Regions from separate parts of the Streptomyces sp. NPDC086519 genome, predicted to be linked through region 3. Evidence: riboswitches for the same ligand, from Rfam matches in the RefSeq annotation. Region 3 holds a riboswitch; each other region holds the start of a gene.

What was found. A riboswitch is a leader RNA that binds a small molecule or an ion and turns the genes downstream of it on or off. The one in region 3 is predicted to bind cyclic di-AMP.
Positions count from the first base shown of each region.
Region 1: another riboswitch for cyclic di-AMP. It lies ahead of AB0P24_RS28805 (M23 family metallopeptidase); the one in region 3 lies ahead of AB0P24_RS21960 (NlpC/P60 family protein).
Region 2: another riboswitch for cyclic di-AMP. It lies ahead of AB0P24_RS25170 (LysM peptidoglycan-binding domain-containing M23 family metallopeptidase); the one in region 3 lies ahead of AB0P24_RS21960 (NlpC/P60 family protein).

Region 1 covers NZ_JBFBJL010000034.1:31,117-36,224, reverse strand. The annotation lists gene AB0P24_RS28820 (GNAT family N-acetyltransferase) at 1-486, opposite strand, end outside; gene AB0P24_RS28815 (HPr family phosphocarrier protein) at 663-944, shown strand; gene AB0P24_RS28810 (GntR family transcriptional regulator) at 1,231-1,926, opposite strand; gene AB0P24_RS28805 (M23 family metallopeptidase) at 2,185-2,940, opposite strand; cyclic di-AMP (ydaO/yuaA leader) riboswitch at 2,953-3,116, opposite strand; gene AB0P24_RS28800 (pitrilysin family protein) at 3,342-4,730, opposite strand; gene AB0P24_RS28795 (pitrilysin family protein) at 4,727-5,108, opposite strand, start outside.
Region 2 covers NZ_JBFBJL010000027.1:37,663-42,770, reverse strand. The annotation lists gene AB0P24_RS25185 (DUF6126 family protein) at 1-6, shown strand, start outside; gene AB0P24_RS25180 (tyrosine-protein phosphatase) at 10-807, opposite strand; gene AB0P24_RS25175 (alpha-galactosidase) at 1,005-3,077, shown strand; cyclic di-AMP (ydaO/yuaA leader) riboswitch at 3,385-3,545, shown strand; gene AB0P24_RS25170 (LysM peptidoglycan-binding domain-containing M23 family metallopeptidase) at 3,550-4,533, shown strand; gene AB0P24_RS25165 (SGNH/GDSL hydrolase family protein) at 4,783-5,108, shown strand, end outside.
Region 3 covers NZ_JBFBJL010000022.1:54,537-59,644, forward strand. The annotation lists gene AB0P24_RS21955 (DUF1996 domain-containing protein) at 266-2,239, opposite strand; cyclic di-AMP (ydaO/yuaA leader) riboswitch at 2,656-2,830, shown strand; gene AB0P24_RS21960 (NlpC/P60 family protein) at 2,841-5,108, shown strand, end outside.

The DNA of each region.
Region 1 (5,108 bases), on a different contig from region 3:
GATCATCTTGCTGTTGGCGGGCAGCACCTCGGCGGCGAAGCGGCGGATCCCGCGCTCGCGCGCGACAGCGGCGATGTGCTCCAGCAGGGCGGAGGCGACGCCCCGGCCCTGGTGGGCGTCCTGGACGAGGAAGGCGACCTCGGCCTCGTCGGCGGGTGCGGAGGCGGGCGACCCGTCGGCGCCAATGCGGTCATAGCGTACGGTTGCGATGAACTCGCCGCCGATGGTGGCCGCGAGTCCCACCCTGTCCACAAAGTCGTGGTGCGTGAAGCGGTGGACGTCCTTGGCGGAGAGCCTGGGGTAGGGCGCGAAGAAGCGGTAGTACTTCGACTCGTCCGAGACCTGCTCGTAGAAGCTGACCAGGCGGTCGGCGTCATCAACGGCGATGGGTCGGATGCGCGCGGTACCGCCGTCGCGCAGCACCACGTCAGCCTCCCAGTGGGACGGGTACTCGTGCCGGTCCTGCGGGTCCGCCGGGGTCTGCATGGCCCCCAGAGTACGGCTCGCGTCCGACAATGGCGCGAGGCAGTCTGTGGAGGACGGAAGCCGGACCGAGGCCGCGGTCCGGCGGCACACCCGGAGCAACCGATGTCCGCTCCGGGGTCGCTTCACGGTATGGAAAACTGGTCTAGACAACCCTGAACACCGAAGGGCAGCATCACATGGCTGAGCGCCGCGTCAACGTCGGCTGGGCCGAGGGCCTCCACGCCCGCCCCGCTTCCATCTTCGTCCGAGCCGCCACGGCCGCAGGCGTCCCGGTGACGATCGCCAAGGCCGGGGGCAGCCCCGTCAACGCGGCCTCCATGCTGGCTGTCCTGGGGCTGGGCGCCCAGGGCGGCGAGGAAGTCGTCCTCGCCTCCGAGGCCGAGGACGCCGAGGCCGCCCTCGACCGCCTGGCCAAGCTGGTCGCCGAGGGTCTCGAGGAGCTCCCCGAGACCGTCTGAGCACCGGGCATCCGCACGTCCGGGGCCGGGCCGACTCCCACGGGGGACGGCCCGGCCCCGTCGTCCGCCCCGCATGTGCCGTCATTCCATGACAGCCGCACATGACTTCATGGCAGGGCCGCACACGGCTTTGCGAGGGATCCGCCCCCGAGTTCGTGAAGGCTCCGGCGCCCGGCTTTACCGCGGGCAGACGAAAGAAGCGCGACCGCTAATTCCCGGCGCGCGTGAATTAGGGCACAGAAAACAGGCCCCGCCGAATAACACTTCTTTGTATACGGTGCGCGTGTTAATGCCGCAGGCCCGACATGTTTACGGGGTGTTGCGAAGTCCTCACACCGTTCGCCCGTTCGGTGGTGCCGGAGAAGCGGAGCCGGTGGGAGACCGTCGAGCGCTCGGTGTGCAGTGCCGTGATCGCCCGGGCACGCTCGCCGTCGCCGCGCGCCACCGCGTCCACGATGGCGCCGTGCTCCGTCCAGGACTCCACGGGGTTGGCGGGCGTCTCCGTGGTGTACATCCAGGCGATCTTGTGCCGCAACTGGGTCAGTGTCGAGGTCAGGGCGTGGCTGCCGGAGGCCTGGGCGAGCGTCTCGTGGAACCAGCCACCCAGGGAGCGCAGGTCCTCGCTGTTGCCCCGCCTGGCCCGCTCCTGGCCCAGCCTGACCAGTCCGCGCAACACCTTCAGGTGGGCCTCGGTGCGGCGCTGGGCGGCCCGCAGAGCGCCGAGCGGCTCCAGGAGCATGCGCATCTCCAGCAGGTCGGCGGCCTCCTGCTCGGTCGGTTCGGCGACGCACGCGCCCGCATGCCGGCGCGTCACCACGAACCCCTCGGCCTCCAGGGTGCGCAGGGCCTCGCGGACCGGGACGCGCGAGACCCCGTAACGGCGGGCCAGGAGTTCCTCGGTGAGCCGGCTGCCTCGCTCGTAGACACCCGCGACGATGTCGTCCCGGATCGCCGTGCATACCGAGTGCGCCGGAATACGCATGACCGACCTCCGCCTTAATCCCCGTGAAACGCCGCCGAGTGGCGCCCGTTCCGTGACTCTATTGCAATGAGCCGGAATTTCCGACGGCGGGCCGGAATCCGGGGATATATTTTGGACACCGGGTGTACGAAAACGACGAAAGCCCCGGCACCGGGCCGGGGCTTCGGAAGATCTCACCGGATGTCGTCGGGCGTCCCCGGGACCTGGCCACGCCGCGTTTCCCACGGGGCGCGCCGCCCGGTCGCCCGCCGGCTCCTGTCAGACGTGCACGCCGTGCTTGCGGAGGTAGGCGACCGGGTCGACGTCGGAGCCGTAGTCCGGGGTGGTGCGGGCCTCGAAGTGAAGGTGGGGGCCGGTGGTGTTGCCGGTCGCGCCGGAGAGGCCGATCTGCTGGCCCGGGGTGACCTTCTGGCCCACCGAGACGCCGATGGACGAGAGGTGGCCGTACTGGGTGTACATGCCATCGGCCATCCTGATGACGATCTCGTTGCCGTACGCCCCGCCCCAGCCGGTGGAGACGACCGTGCCGGTGCCGACCGCGTGCACGACGGTGCCGCTGGCGGCGTGGAAGTCGATGCCGGTGTGGGTGCCGGAGGACCACAGGGAGCCGCCGGTCTGGTAGCCGGTGGACACGTAGGAGTCGCTGATCGGCGCGACGAAGGTGTTCAGGCGCTTGCGCTCGGCCGCGCGGGCGGCGCGCGCCTTGGCCGCGCGCTCCTTCCTGGCCTGCTCGGCGGCCTTCTGGCGGGCGGCCTCCGCGGCCGCCTTGCGCTCGGCGACGGCCTTCTGGGCCGCTGCCTGGGCGTCGATCTGCTCGGCGACGGAATCGCTCATCGTGATGACCGGGGTGAGGCCGGTCTGCTCGACGGAGTTCTCGGCGGCGAGCGCGGGGGCGGCCGAGACGGTGCCGATGACACCCGTGGTGGTGAGGGCCGCGATGCCGGCGGCCTGCGCGGTGGTGCGCTTCACCCGGCCGGGACGACGGTGCTTCCCGGAGGCGCACATGAACGCCATGTAGAGGCTGGTCCTTTCCTTCCCTCTCGCCTACCGGGTTAGCTGACGGGTTCGGAGCAGGAAGGTCTCCTACGGGCCCCCTCGCGGTACGCGCGGGCGCCCGATTCACCCCAGGGACTGCGTGGGTCCCCGGCTCCCCTGGCTCGCGCCGTACGGGGACTCGGCGATGGCTGTCCGGTGCCGCGGGCGCGGCGCACTGCCTGACGGACAGCCCGGAAGAACCTATGAGGGGCTGCTTTCAATGCCCAAACGGATCACGGCTTTTGTAGCGCATCCCACAGGGCAGACAGGCAACCTCCATCCCAATTCGGACATTCGAGAGCCCTGGTGGCCGTCGGCCACCAGGGCTCCGCACGCGCGCGTGGAGTTGCGTGCAGCTGCTCCGCCGGAGTCGCGTGCGGCTACTCCGCCGCGACGACCGTGACGCCGCCGATGCCGAGGGCCTCGACGGGCTCCTTGATCTGCGCCGCGTCCCCGACCAGGACGGTCACCAGGCGGTCCACCGGGAAGGCGTTCACGACCGCCGCGGTGGCCTCCACCGTGCCGGTGCCCGCGAGTTGCCGGTAGAGCGTGGCCTGGAAGTCGTCGGGCAGGTGCTGCTCGACCTGGTCGGCCAGGGTGCCCGCGACGGCCGCCGCCGTCTCGTACTTGAGCGGCGCCACCCCAACGAGGTTCTGCACGGCCACGTCGCGCTCGGCGTCCGTGAGTCCCTCGGCGGCGAGCGTGCGCAGCACCGTCCACAGGTCGGTCAGCGCCGGGCCGGTGTTCGGGGTGTCCACGGAGCCGCTGATGGCGAGCATCGAGGCGCCGGTGCCGTCGGGGGCGGAGCGCAGGACCTGCCCGAAGGAGCGGACGCCGTAGGTGTAGCCCTTCTCCTCGCGCAGGACGCGGTCCAGACGGGAGGTGAGGGTGCCGCCCAGGCAGTAGGTGCCGAGCACCTGGGCGGGCCAGACGCGGTCGTGCCGGTCGGGGCCGACGCGGCCGATCAGCAGCTGGGTCTGGACGGCGCCGGGGCGGTCCACGATGACGACCCGGCCGGTGTCGTCGGCGGAGACGGGCGGGACCGGCCGGGGCTGGGCGGTGGAGCCGCGCCAGGCGCCCAGGGTCTCGCCGAGCAGCTCGTCGAGGTCGATGCCGGTCAGGTCGCCGACGACGACCGCGGTGGCCGTGGCGGGGCGGACGTGCCGGTCGTAGAACGCGCGGACGGCGGTCGCGTCGATCTTCTCGACCGTGTCCTCGGTGCCCTGGCGCGGCCGGGACATCCGCACGGTGGCCGGGAACAGCTCCTTGTAGAGCTCCTTGGCGGCCCGGCGGCTGGGGTTGGCCAGCTCGTGCGGGATCTCGTCGAGGCGGTTGCGGACCAGCCGTTCGACCTCGCTCTCGGCGAAGGCGGGCGCCCTGAGGGCGTCGGAGAGCAGCCCGAGGCCCTTGGCGAGCCGGGAGGCCGGGACCTCCAGGCTGATCCGGACGCCGGGGTGGTCGGCGTGCGCGTCGAGGGTGGCGCCGGCCCGCTCCAGCTCGGCGGCGAACTCCTCGGCGGAGTGCTTGTCGGTGCCCTCGGAGAAGGCGCGCGCCATGATCGTGGCGACGCCGTCCAGGCCGGCCGGCTCGGCGTCCAGGGGCGCGTCCAGGAGTACCTCGACGGCGACGACCTGCTGGCCGGGTCGGTGGCAGCGCAGCACGGTCAGGCCGTTGTCCAGGGTGCCGCGCTCGGGGGCGGGGAAGGCCCAGGGCCTGGCCTCGCCGGGCTGCGGCCGGGGGTGGAAGTCCATGGTGGCGAGCTCGGTCACTTGGCCGTCTCCTCGTTCTCGTTGCCGGCCTCTACGGTCGCTTCCTGCTCCGGGTCCTCGCCGCGCCCCGCCTCCTGGGTGTGCTCCGCGGACTCCGCGGACAGCGGCTCGTAGACGAGCACCGCGCGGTTGTCGGGACGCAGGCGGGCCTTGGCGACCTCCTGGACCTCCTCGGGGGTGATCTGGAGAACGCGCTGGACGGCGGTCAGGGCGAGCTGCGGGTCGCCGAACAGGACGGCGAACCGGCACAGTTCGTCGGCGCGGCCCGCGACGGTGCCGAGCCGGTCCAGCCACTCGCGCTCCAACTGGGCCTGGGCGCGCTCCATCTCCTCGGGCGTCGGGCCCTCCGCGGCGAACCGGGCGAGCTCCTCGTCGATG
Region 2 (5,108 bases), on a different contig from region 3:
AGCTGAGCCTCAGCCGACCAGGCGCTCGCGCAGCCGCTCCCGGGTCTGTGGGGCCAGCCTGAGGCCCTGCTCCAGGTAGGTGTCGACGTCGCCCCAGGTCTCCTCGATGCTCTCGAAGGCCGCCGTCAGGTACTCCAGGCGGGCGTCGAACAGCGGGCTCAGCAGGTCCATCACCTCGGGGCTGTACGCGCTGTCCCCGCCGCCGCTGCGCCGCACCTTGTATCGGCGGTGCTTGGCGTTGGACTCCAGGTAGTCGGCGACGATCGCGTCCCGCTCCACGCCCACCGCGAGCAGCGTCACGGCTATGGAGACACCGGCCCGGTCCTTGCCGGCCGCGCAGTGCATCAGCGCCGGGACGCTGTCCTCGGCGAGCGCGTGCAGCACGTGCGAGTGCTCGCCGGTGCGCTCCTTGACGATCGCGCGGTAGGAGCTGACCATCCGGGCCGCGGCCTTGCCGTCGCCCAGGAGCCCGTGCAGCTGGTCGAGGTCGCCCTCACGGACCATCATCCAGAAGTCGGCGCCGTGCGCGGGGTCGGTCAGCGGCAGGTTCACGTTCCGCACGCCGGGCAGCTCGACGTCCGGGCCCTCCAGCTTCTGGTCGGCGGCGTTGCGGAAGTCGAAGACCGTGTGCAGGCCGAGCGAGGCGAGGAACTCCGCGTCCTGCTCCGTCGCGTGCGCCAGATGACCGCTGCGGAACAGCACACCCGGACGCACCCGCCGCCCGTCCACGGTCGGCAGGCCACCCACGTCACGGAAGTTGCGCACCCCGGTCAGCTCGGGCTCGGTGGACGGGACCTGCTGCGTCACGGGGGCTCCTCCCGGTCGGCCCCGTCGGCGCGGCTCGTCGACGGGCACTGGCTCGACGATACGACATCGGTTTCCGCGGGCAGTGAGTTGTCCACAGGCGGCGCCTTGAGGACCCGAAGCCCTTGATTCCGGAGCCCGTGGCCATTGATGATGTTGGTGCTTGAGCGGATCTGTTGGCCCCTGTGTGAGGTTTCTCGATGGTGGACATCGCCGAAAACGGTCGTACGTGGCTCCTGTCGGGCCCGGGCAGCAGCTACGCGCTGCATCTGACGGAGGCCGACGAGCTGCTCCACCTGCACTGGGGCGCCAGAATCCAGCTCGCCGACGCCGAGGAGCTCAGCACCCGGGTGCTGCCCGGCTACTGGCCCTTCGAGTCGCCGCTCGACGGCCGCGAGGAGTACCCGGTCGAGGGCGGGCCCCGGTTCGTGCGCCCCGCCCTGTCCGTGCGCACCGAGGAGCGGCGCGGCACCGAGTGGACCTTCGCGTCGTACGAGGTCGAGGACGACGAACTCCGGTTGCGCTTCACGGACGACGGCATCGTCATCACGCTGCACTACCGGATGCGCGGTGACGTCGTCGAACGCTGGGTGACCGTCGGCAACGAGGGGCACGCGCGCGTGGAGCTGCTGCGCGCCGACCCCGCCACCTGGACCCTGCCCGACCGCGAGGGCTGGCGGCTCTCCCAACTGCACGGCCGCTGGGCCGCCGAGTCCCGGCTCGCCAGGGGCCCGCTCACCTACGGTGAGAAGGTCATCGGCAGCCGCCGCGGCCACACCGGCCACCAGCACCTGCCCTGGGTCGCTCTCGACACCGACGCCACCGAGGAGCGCGGCGAGGTCTGGGGGTGCGCCCTCGGCTGGTCCGGCTCCTGGCGCATCGCGGTCGCCCAGCTCCCCGACGCGCGCGTGCAGATCACCGGCGGCGCCGGCTACGACGACTCGGGCCTGCTGATGCTGGCCGAGGGGGAGTCGTACACCAGCCCGGTCTTCGCGGGCCTGTGGACCGACGGCGGCTTCGGCGGGGCGAGCCGTGCCTGGCACGCCTACCAGCGGGCCTACGTCATCCCGGACGCCGACCGGGACCGGCCGGTGCTGTTCAACTCCTGGGAGGCCACCACCTTCGACATCTCGGAGGACCAGCAGGCCACACTCGCCCGCCGGGCGGCCGCGATCGGTGTCGAGCTGTTCGTGGTGGACGACGGCTGGTTCGGCGCCCGTACCAGCGACCGCGCCGGACTCGGCGACTGGACACCCAACCCCGACCGCTTCCCCAAGGGCCTCAAGCCCCTCGCCGACTACGTGCACGCCCTCGGCATGCAGTTCGGCATCTGGGTGGAGCCCGAGATGGTGAACCCGGACAGCGACCTGTACCGCGCCCACCCCGACTGGGTGCAGTACCAGCAGGGGCGGAAGCGGACGGAACTGCGCAACCAGCTCGTTCTCAACCTCGCCCGCGAGGACGTCCAGCAGTACCTCTGGGAGCAACTCGACACCCTGCTGTCCAGCGCCCCGATCGACTACGTCAAGTGGGACTTCAACCGCTGCTTCACCGACGCGGGCTGGCCCGGCGAGCCCTACCCGCAGCGCCTGTGGGTCGACCATGTCCGCGGGCTGTACGCCCTGCTCGACCGGCTCCGCGCGGCCCACCCGGATGTCGCCATCGAGTCCTGCTCCGGCGGTGGCGGGCGGATCGACCTCGGCATCATGAGCCGTACCGACGAGGTGTGGACCTCCGACAACACCGACCCGCTGGACCGCCTCGCCATCCAGCACGGCTTCAGTCAGATCCACCCCGCCCGGGTGATGTCCGCCTGGGTCACCGACAGCCCGAACCACCAGCTCAACGGCCGCGTCAGCAGTCTGCGCTTCCGCTTCGTCAGCTCGATGGCCGGGGCGCTCGGCGTCGGCGGCGACCTCTCGCGGTGGACCGAGGAGGAGCTCGCCGAGGCCGGCCGCTGGGTGGAGCTCTACAAGGAGATCCGGCCGCTGGTGCAGCGTGGCGACCAGTTCCGGCTGCGGCCGCCGACCGGCGGGCTCAGCGCGGTGCAGTACACGCTCGGCGATGAGACCGTCGTCCTCGCCTGGCTCCAGGCCCAGAGCTACGGCGAGCCGGCGCCGGCGCTGCGGCTGCGGGGCCTGGACCCGACGGCGTCGTACGAATGCCGTGAAACGGGCGAAGTGCACCGGGGTGCCGTCCTGCTGCACCACGGGCTGCGCACCGGACTGAAGGGCGACCTGGATGCGGCAGTCATCCGGCTTCGCCGGATCTGATACGTATGCCCGAATTAGATCCTTTGTCGCAACTCGGTCCGGAATAAGGGGACGTGGTGTGACGTGCGTGAGGAGCGTCATATTCGTGACCGTCCGTCGCGCGTCATGTTCACGTAATTCCGGTGTTTTTCGCGGTGATGGGAAAAACGAAAGAGCTGGAATTCACGGAGGGTCACCGGGATTTCCGGTAACGGATCAAGCGGAACTCGGACAGGCGGAACCAGGTGCTTGTCCGTGTGTGTCGTACTCGCTTACGTTCGCCACACATCCGGGCGGAACGCCGAATCCTGCCGCCGCCCGGAGTCCCCACACACACTCACCCGTGCCCGGCAGGAGCGGGGGACCCACCAGGTAAGACAGCCTGTTCCGGTTCCCGGGACGGCTCGGGGTGCAGTCACGCCATGGTGCGTGGCCGGGCAGCTCCAGCCCGAACCCGACAGCTCACCTCGCAGGCGCCGGAGAGGAATGCGCCATGCCCGCGAAGGGTAAGCACCGCCGCCCCAAGACCCAGCGTCTCACCCGTTCGATGGCCGTCGCCGGAACCGGTGGCGCCGCGCTGGCCCTGCCGCTCATGGGGGCCACGGGCGCCCACGCGGCCACCCCGCAGTCCGTTTCCGAGTCCGTTTCCGAAAAGGCCACACAGTCGCTTTCGACGGTCGAGAAGACCGCGGTGCGGAAGACGGCCGCGCAGAATTCCGTGCACCGCGTCTACACGGTGGTGCCCGGTGACTGTCTTTCGAAGATCGCCCGCGAGCAGCACCTCCGCGGTGGCTGGCCCCGGCTCTACGCCGACAACCGGCAGGCCGTCGGTGACAACCCCTCGCTGATCCACCCCGGCCTCAGGCTCACGCTCGGCGGCCGGCACGCCGCGACGACGGACACCGAGGAGTTCGGCTTCCGCTCCGAGGGGCGGTCGAACTCGCAGTCGTCGTTCTCGCCTTCGCCCTCCGCGCCTTCCTCCTCGCCCTCGCCTTCCTCCTCCCCGTCCTCGCTTTCCTCCTCCCCGTCCTCGGCTTCCTCCTCGGGCGGTTCGGCGGCGACCGCCGCCGGCTTCACTCTCCCGGTCACCGGTGCCACCCTCGGCACCGGCTACCACGTCGCCGGCGGCATGTGGTCCAGCGGCCACCACACGGGCGTCGACTTCGTCGTCCCCACCGGCACCCCGGTCAAGGCCGTCGGCACGGGCACGGTCGTCACGGCGGGCTGGGGCGGCGCCTACGGCAACCAGGTCGTCATCCGGCTCGCCGACGGCTACTACGCGCAGTACGGCCACCTCTCCGCCCTCTCCGTCTCGGTCGGCCAGACCGTGACCGCGGGCCGGCAGATCGGCCTCTCCGGCGCGACCGGCAACGTCACCGGACCGCACCTCCACTTCGAGATCCGCACCACCCCCGACTACGGCTCGGACGTGGACCCGGTCGCCTACCTCCGCTCGAAGGGTCTCGCCGTCGGCTGACCCGGCGCCCCGCCGGTCTGACGCGCAGCCTGCTGCGGCACACACCGGAGACCTGTCTGGGACCTGACTTCCGGCTCTGGCGATCGACACGTCAACGCTGCTGGTCAGAGCCTTATTCCAGGCTTGGCAAAGTATTTAAAAGTGTCTTATCTCACCGAACGTCAACCCCTTATTACGGTCGCGTAGGTCACAACCGAAGGTGAATCATGGTCCGACGTGGCAGACGATTCGAAGAGTGACAAGGCATCAGTGATCGGGTCGTACGTGGCGGTGGGGGACAGCTTCACCGAGGGCGTCGGCGACCCCGGCCCCGACGGGGCGTTCGTCGGCTGGGCCGACCGGTTCGCGGTACTGCTGTCGGACCGGCGCCCCGAGGGCGACTTCGAGTACACCAACCTCGCCGTACGCGGGAAGCTGCTCGACCAGATCGTGGCGGACCAGGTGCCGCAGGCCCTGGCACTCGCCCCGGACCTGGTCTCCTTCTGTGCGGGCGGCAACGACATCATCCGCCCCGGCACCGACCCCGACGAGGTGGCCGAGCGGTTCGAGCGGGCCGTGGCCCAGCTGACCGAGGC
Region 3 (5,108 bases):
GGGCGTCCGTGGCTGCCACGGGCGGCCCCGGCCCGGCCGGATACCGGCGCTTCACCTCCGGCGGGATGTCCGGAGTACGGGTCGCCGCCGCCCAGTCCGCACCGGCGAACTCCCGGGCAGGACCGAGGAGGAGCCGGCCCTGGCCGTGCTCCCCCGGCACGGCCCCGTCGTAGCGCACCCGGGCGGGCTCGGCGGCGCGGAGCACGACGAGGTGCTCCCCGCGTTCGAGCTCGCCCAGGACACGCCGCGCGGTGCGCGGGAAGGGTCAGGCCGGGTTCCGCCGGGTCCACCACAGCAGCACGGCCCCGAAGGCCAGCAGCAGCCCGCCGAAGACCGCGGGCCACAGGTGGGCACCGGTCTCGGCGAGACCGCCCTGGACGGCCTGGGGCTCGGTCTGGGGTTCCGTCTGGGAGCCGGTGGCCGGGGTCTCCTGACCGGCCGGGGCGGCGACCGCGGTGCCGGTCGGCTCGGCGGCTGCGGTGCCGCTCGGCTCGGCGGCGGTGCCGGTCGGCGCCTGGGTGTCGGGCCGCTGTGTCGGCCTGCTGATCACACCGCCGCCCGACGACTTGGTGGTCGACGTCTTCGTCGGCGACACGGTCGCGTCGACCCTCGGCAGCTCGGTGCCGCCGGAGGCGGGGGTGGTCTCCGTGGCCGGGGTGCCCGCCGGGGGCTCGGACGACGGCTGCTGGGACGGCGGCTGCTCGGTCACCGGCTCGGACGGCGCGGCGCTCTGCGTCTGGGCCGGCGGGGCGACCGGGCTCGCGGTCTCGCTCGGGGTCGGCTGCGCGCTCTCGGACGGCGGCTGCCCGCCGGCCCCCGCCCCGCAGGTCCGGCCGGAGTTGATGCAGTCGACCATCGTCCGCATCAGGCTCTCGTCGAAGACGTTGATGAAGTCGCCGTGGTCGGTGACCGGCTTGTGCAGCTGCTCGGGGAACGAGTCCACCGCGAACAGCGGGACCGTACGGCCGCCGTCCGCGAGGCTCGGCGCGTCCACGGCGTAGACGATGCGCTGCACCAGCTGCGGGATGGCCTGGAAACCGGCCGGGCAACTCCCGTCGGGAGCCTCGAAGGCCACGTGGGTGCGGTGGTTGGCGCTGTCGATGTTCCGGCCGTCCCAGCAGCTCTGGAACCTGAACGTGCGCACGACGTCGCTGCCCGCCGGACACAGCGGGTACTTGTCCTTGAGCTGCCGGTCCTCGTAACCGGTGCAGCTCCAGGAGGCGTTGGCGTTGGCCGGGCCGTTGACGAAGGCCTTGGCGTCGCCGGTGATGATGCGCAGCAGCCGCGGCATCTCGGTGACCTTGGAGGTCGGGTTGCCCTCGAAGGTCAGCGTGACCTGCTTGGCCGTGACGATCTGCCCGGCGTTGCCCTCGGTGCCGCCGCCCGGCTTGTCGGCGTCCCGCTCCTGCCTGCCGTTCTGCAGGCGCAGCACGGGCCAGTAGTACGTGGACCTGTCCCCCTTGTCGGCGCAGCTGGTGTCGGCGTTCGCGAGGTCCTGGTCGCTGGCGAAGGCGTTGTTGGACTGGTTGCCGATGTAGTCGTGGAAGTGGTGGGCGCCGTTGGAGACGCCGGGCGCGACGATCACGTTGTCCGAGTTGAACAGGCCGTTCGCGTTGACGCCGCAGCTGGAGCTGAAGGTGCCGGTGGAGCCGCCGGGCCGTGCGGCCGGGGTGGTGACATCGGGCTGGACGGAGGTGATGTCCGCGTAGTCGGCGGCGACCGGTCCGTTGCCGCCCTGGCCTCCGGCGCCGGTGCCCTGAGTCGGCGCGGCGCCGCCCTGCCCGCTCTGGCTCGGCGTGGCACTGCCCTGGGGCGCCGCCGACTGCCCGCCGCCCTGGTTCGAGGAGCGCAGGGTGCAGGCGGCGAGGTCGTCGAGGCCCTGCGGGCGGTCGCCCTCGCGGGCGATGGCGTCGGCGATGCGCTGGATCGACTCGGACCGCTTCTCCTTCAGCGGGCTCATGATCGTCTGGTCGGCGAGGCCGGGGTTCTGCTCGATCGCCGCAGCGGACTGGGTGAGTTGCTGGTAGGCGGCCGCGACCTGCTGGTCCAGCTTGGCGAGTTCGCCGTCGACGTCGGCGCGGGCCGCCTCGGGCACCGCCGTCAGGCGGCTGCCGACGTCGGGGCAGTAGATCGTGGGCGCGGACAGCACTTGGGCGGTGGCGGCCTGGGCCGGGTCCCCGCCGCCCTCGGTCGCCGAGGCGTAGACGTTCACCGCGACCAGTCCTGCGCCGCCGAGCATCAGGGCGACCGCTGCGAAGGTCGCGCGTTGTGCGCCGGTCGGGCGTCTGCGCCTGTTGCGTCTCAAGGTCGTTCCCCTGCGTCTCGTGGGCGGCCGGACATGGAAATCCCCGGCCCTATACGGCCCGCGGCGCCATCGTGTTCAACAGACCCGCGAATTCACGGCGACCTCATAGCAAGCGGGAGTTCCGGAGCGGCGGGGAACAGGGGAAACGCGACCGACGGCAACGGCCCGGTGACCCTGCGGAAGTGCTCGACGCGCGCGAAATGCCGTCCCGTACGGTCGAGTTCGAACGCTACGACGAACATCACAAATACGTATCGGACATTACGCACGTCAACCTTCACACGAGTGACACAAGTTGGCTAAGTTGACGGTCAAGCCGTTCGGCTCCCCCCGGCGAATCCCGTCGGGCCGCGCGGCCTCCGCCGAGTCCGGTGCCCCCAGGGCGAACCCGGAGCCGGGGACCCAACCGAACCACTGGGGTGAATCGGCCGACCGTCCGCAAGGGCAGCGGCCGTAGGGCATGCCTTCCGGATTCGACCGCCCGAACCCGACAGCTAACCCGGTAGGCGGAGTACGGAAGGAGCACGACCCCTCAATGGCGCCCGAGAGCCGTGACGAGGTTCGGCAGCGGATCGACAGCCTCTACGACCAGGCCGAGAACGCCACCGGGAATTACAACGCCACCCGTGCGTCGAGCGGGGGCTCGCGCTCACGCGGTGTCCCGCTGTTCAAGCGGCCCCGCCGTAACGACCCGGGCCTCGACAACATCGCCCGGGAGTGGTTCGAGGGCGCGCGCGCGAAGCTGGGACCGAGCGTCCCGGCCGCGCTGCCCTCCGACCGGATGCCCGACCGGACCGGTCCGCGGCGGCCTGTCAGTGCCATGGCAGCCGACCTGCTCGCCCAGCTGGAGGACTCCGGACCGTCCCGGCTGGAGCTGACCGCGGGGCCGTCCGCGCAGAGCGAGATCGAGGTCGTCCGTGAGCTGCCGGCGCGCCCCAGACCGGAGTTGACGGCGGGGCCCGCCGCGGCGCTGCCGGCGGGGTCCGCGGGGCCGGTGGGCGCGCCCAGGGCGCTGCCCGCCGCCACGCCGCAACGGCCCACCCCGGGTGCCTCCAAGACCAAGAACCAGCTCAAGCTCGCCAAGGCCCGCGAGGTGCTGTCCCAGCGCACCGGGCAGCGCGCGATCGCCGCGCTAGAACCGGCCCAGGTCCCGGTCTCCCAGCCCGCTCCGCCGGCGCCCGGCCCCTGGCCCACGCCCGAGGCCCAGGTCCCGGCGGAGCAGTGGCAGGCTCCCGCCGTCGGCATACCCAGCCAGCGCACCGGCAGCGGCTCCTTCCGGACCGACGCCCTCGCGGCCACCCGCGCGCTCCCGGCGGTGACGGAGACGGGCGGCATCCCGATCGTGTCCCCGTCGGACACCGGTACCTTCCGCATCATGACCCCGGGGGGTGCCGACAACGCCCGGAGCCGGGCCTCGGCGGACTCCAGCGGCTTCCGCGTCATGACCCCAGGGAACGCCGACAACACCCCGAACCGGACCCCGGCGGACTCCAACGGCTTCCGCATCATGACCCCAGGGAACACCGACAACACCCCGAACCGGACCCCGGCGGACTCCAACGGCTTCCGCGTCATGACCCCGGGCGGCTCGGGCGGCGGGACCTACCAGAGCGCGTCTCCCATGGACGCGGGCGGCGCCCAGGCCCCGGTCCCGTCCCCGGGGGACTCCGGCTCCTTCCGCATCATGACGCCGGGCGCCACGGGCTCGTTCCCGATGCCGACCCCGGCCGAGGCGGCCACCTTCCCGGCCGAGGCGGCCGCCTTCCCGGCCGAGGTGGGCACCTTCCCGGCCGCGGACGCCATGAGCACGAGCGTCTTCCCGACCGCGGCTGACCCGAACCCGGGCGTCTTCCCCACCGCGGCTGACGCGAACCCGGGCGTCTTCCCCACCGCCGCCCCCACGAACAGCGGCGTCTTCCCCACCGCGGCCCCCGCTGCCGCCCCGGCCCCGATGGACGCCGGCTTCCGGGTCATGTCGCCGAACGCGCCCGCCGCCTATGCCGAGGTGCCCCCGGCCGCAGCCGACACCGCCTACGCCACCGGCGCGTACCCGTACGCCACGGCAGCCGCCGCCCCCGCGCCCATGGCCCCCACCCCGCCGGCCGCCTCCTTCGCCGCGGCACCCGCCGCCGACACGACCGGCGCCTACGCCGTGGGCATGCAGCCCGCCAACGCCCCCTACGCCTACGCCACCGCCGCGACGCCCACAGCGATGACACCGCCCGCTGCCGCGATGCCCGCGCCGGCGCCGGCGCCCATGGCGGCCCCCATGCCGGCGGCCATGACCGCGCAGCCCGAAGCGATGATGGCCGCACCCGCACCCGCACCCGCACCCGCACCCGCACCCGCCATGGCGATGCCCACCGTCGCGCCGGTCGTCACGGCTCCGCTCCCCACCACCCCCCTGCCGACCGCACCCGCGCAGTTCGCGGCTCCGATCCCCAGCGCGCCCACACCCACACCCACGCCAGGCGCCTTCGCCGAGCCGGGCAAGGCCATGAAGGCGCTGACCTTCGCGCGCGAGCAGATCGGCCGGCCGTGCGTCTGGGGGGCGACCGGGCCGGGGGCGTACGACTGCTCCAGCCTGATGCAGGCCGCCTGGCGTGCCGCCGGGGTGATTCTGCCGCGTACCGCGCAGGAGCAGAGCATGGCCGGCACCCCGATGCCGCTGGCCGCCGTCGAGCCCGGTGACCTGATCTTCTTCTTCGACGACGACAGTCACGTCGGGATCTACGCGGGCGGCGGCACGATGGTGCACGCGCCGAGCCCCGGGGCGCTCATCCGCGAGGAGTCGATCTACAAC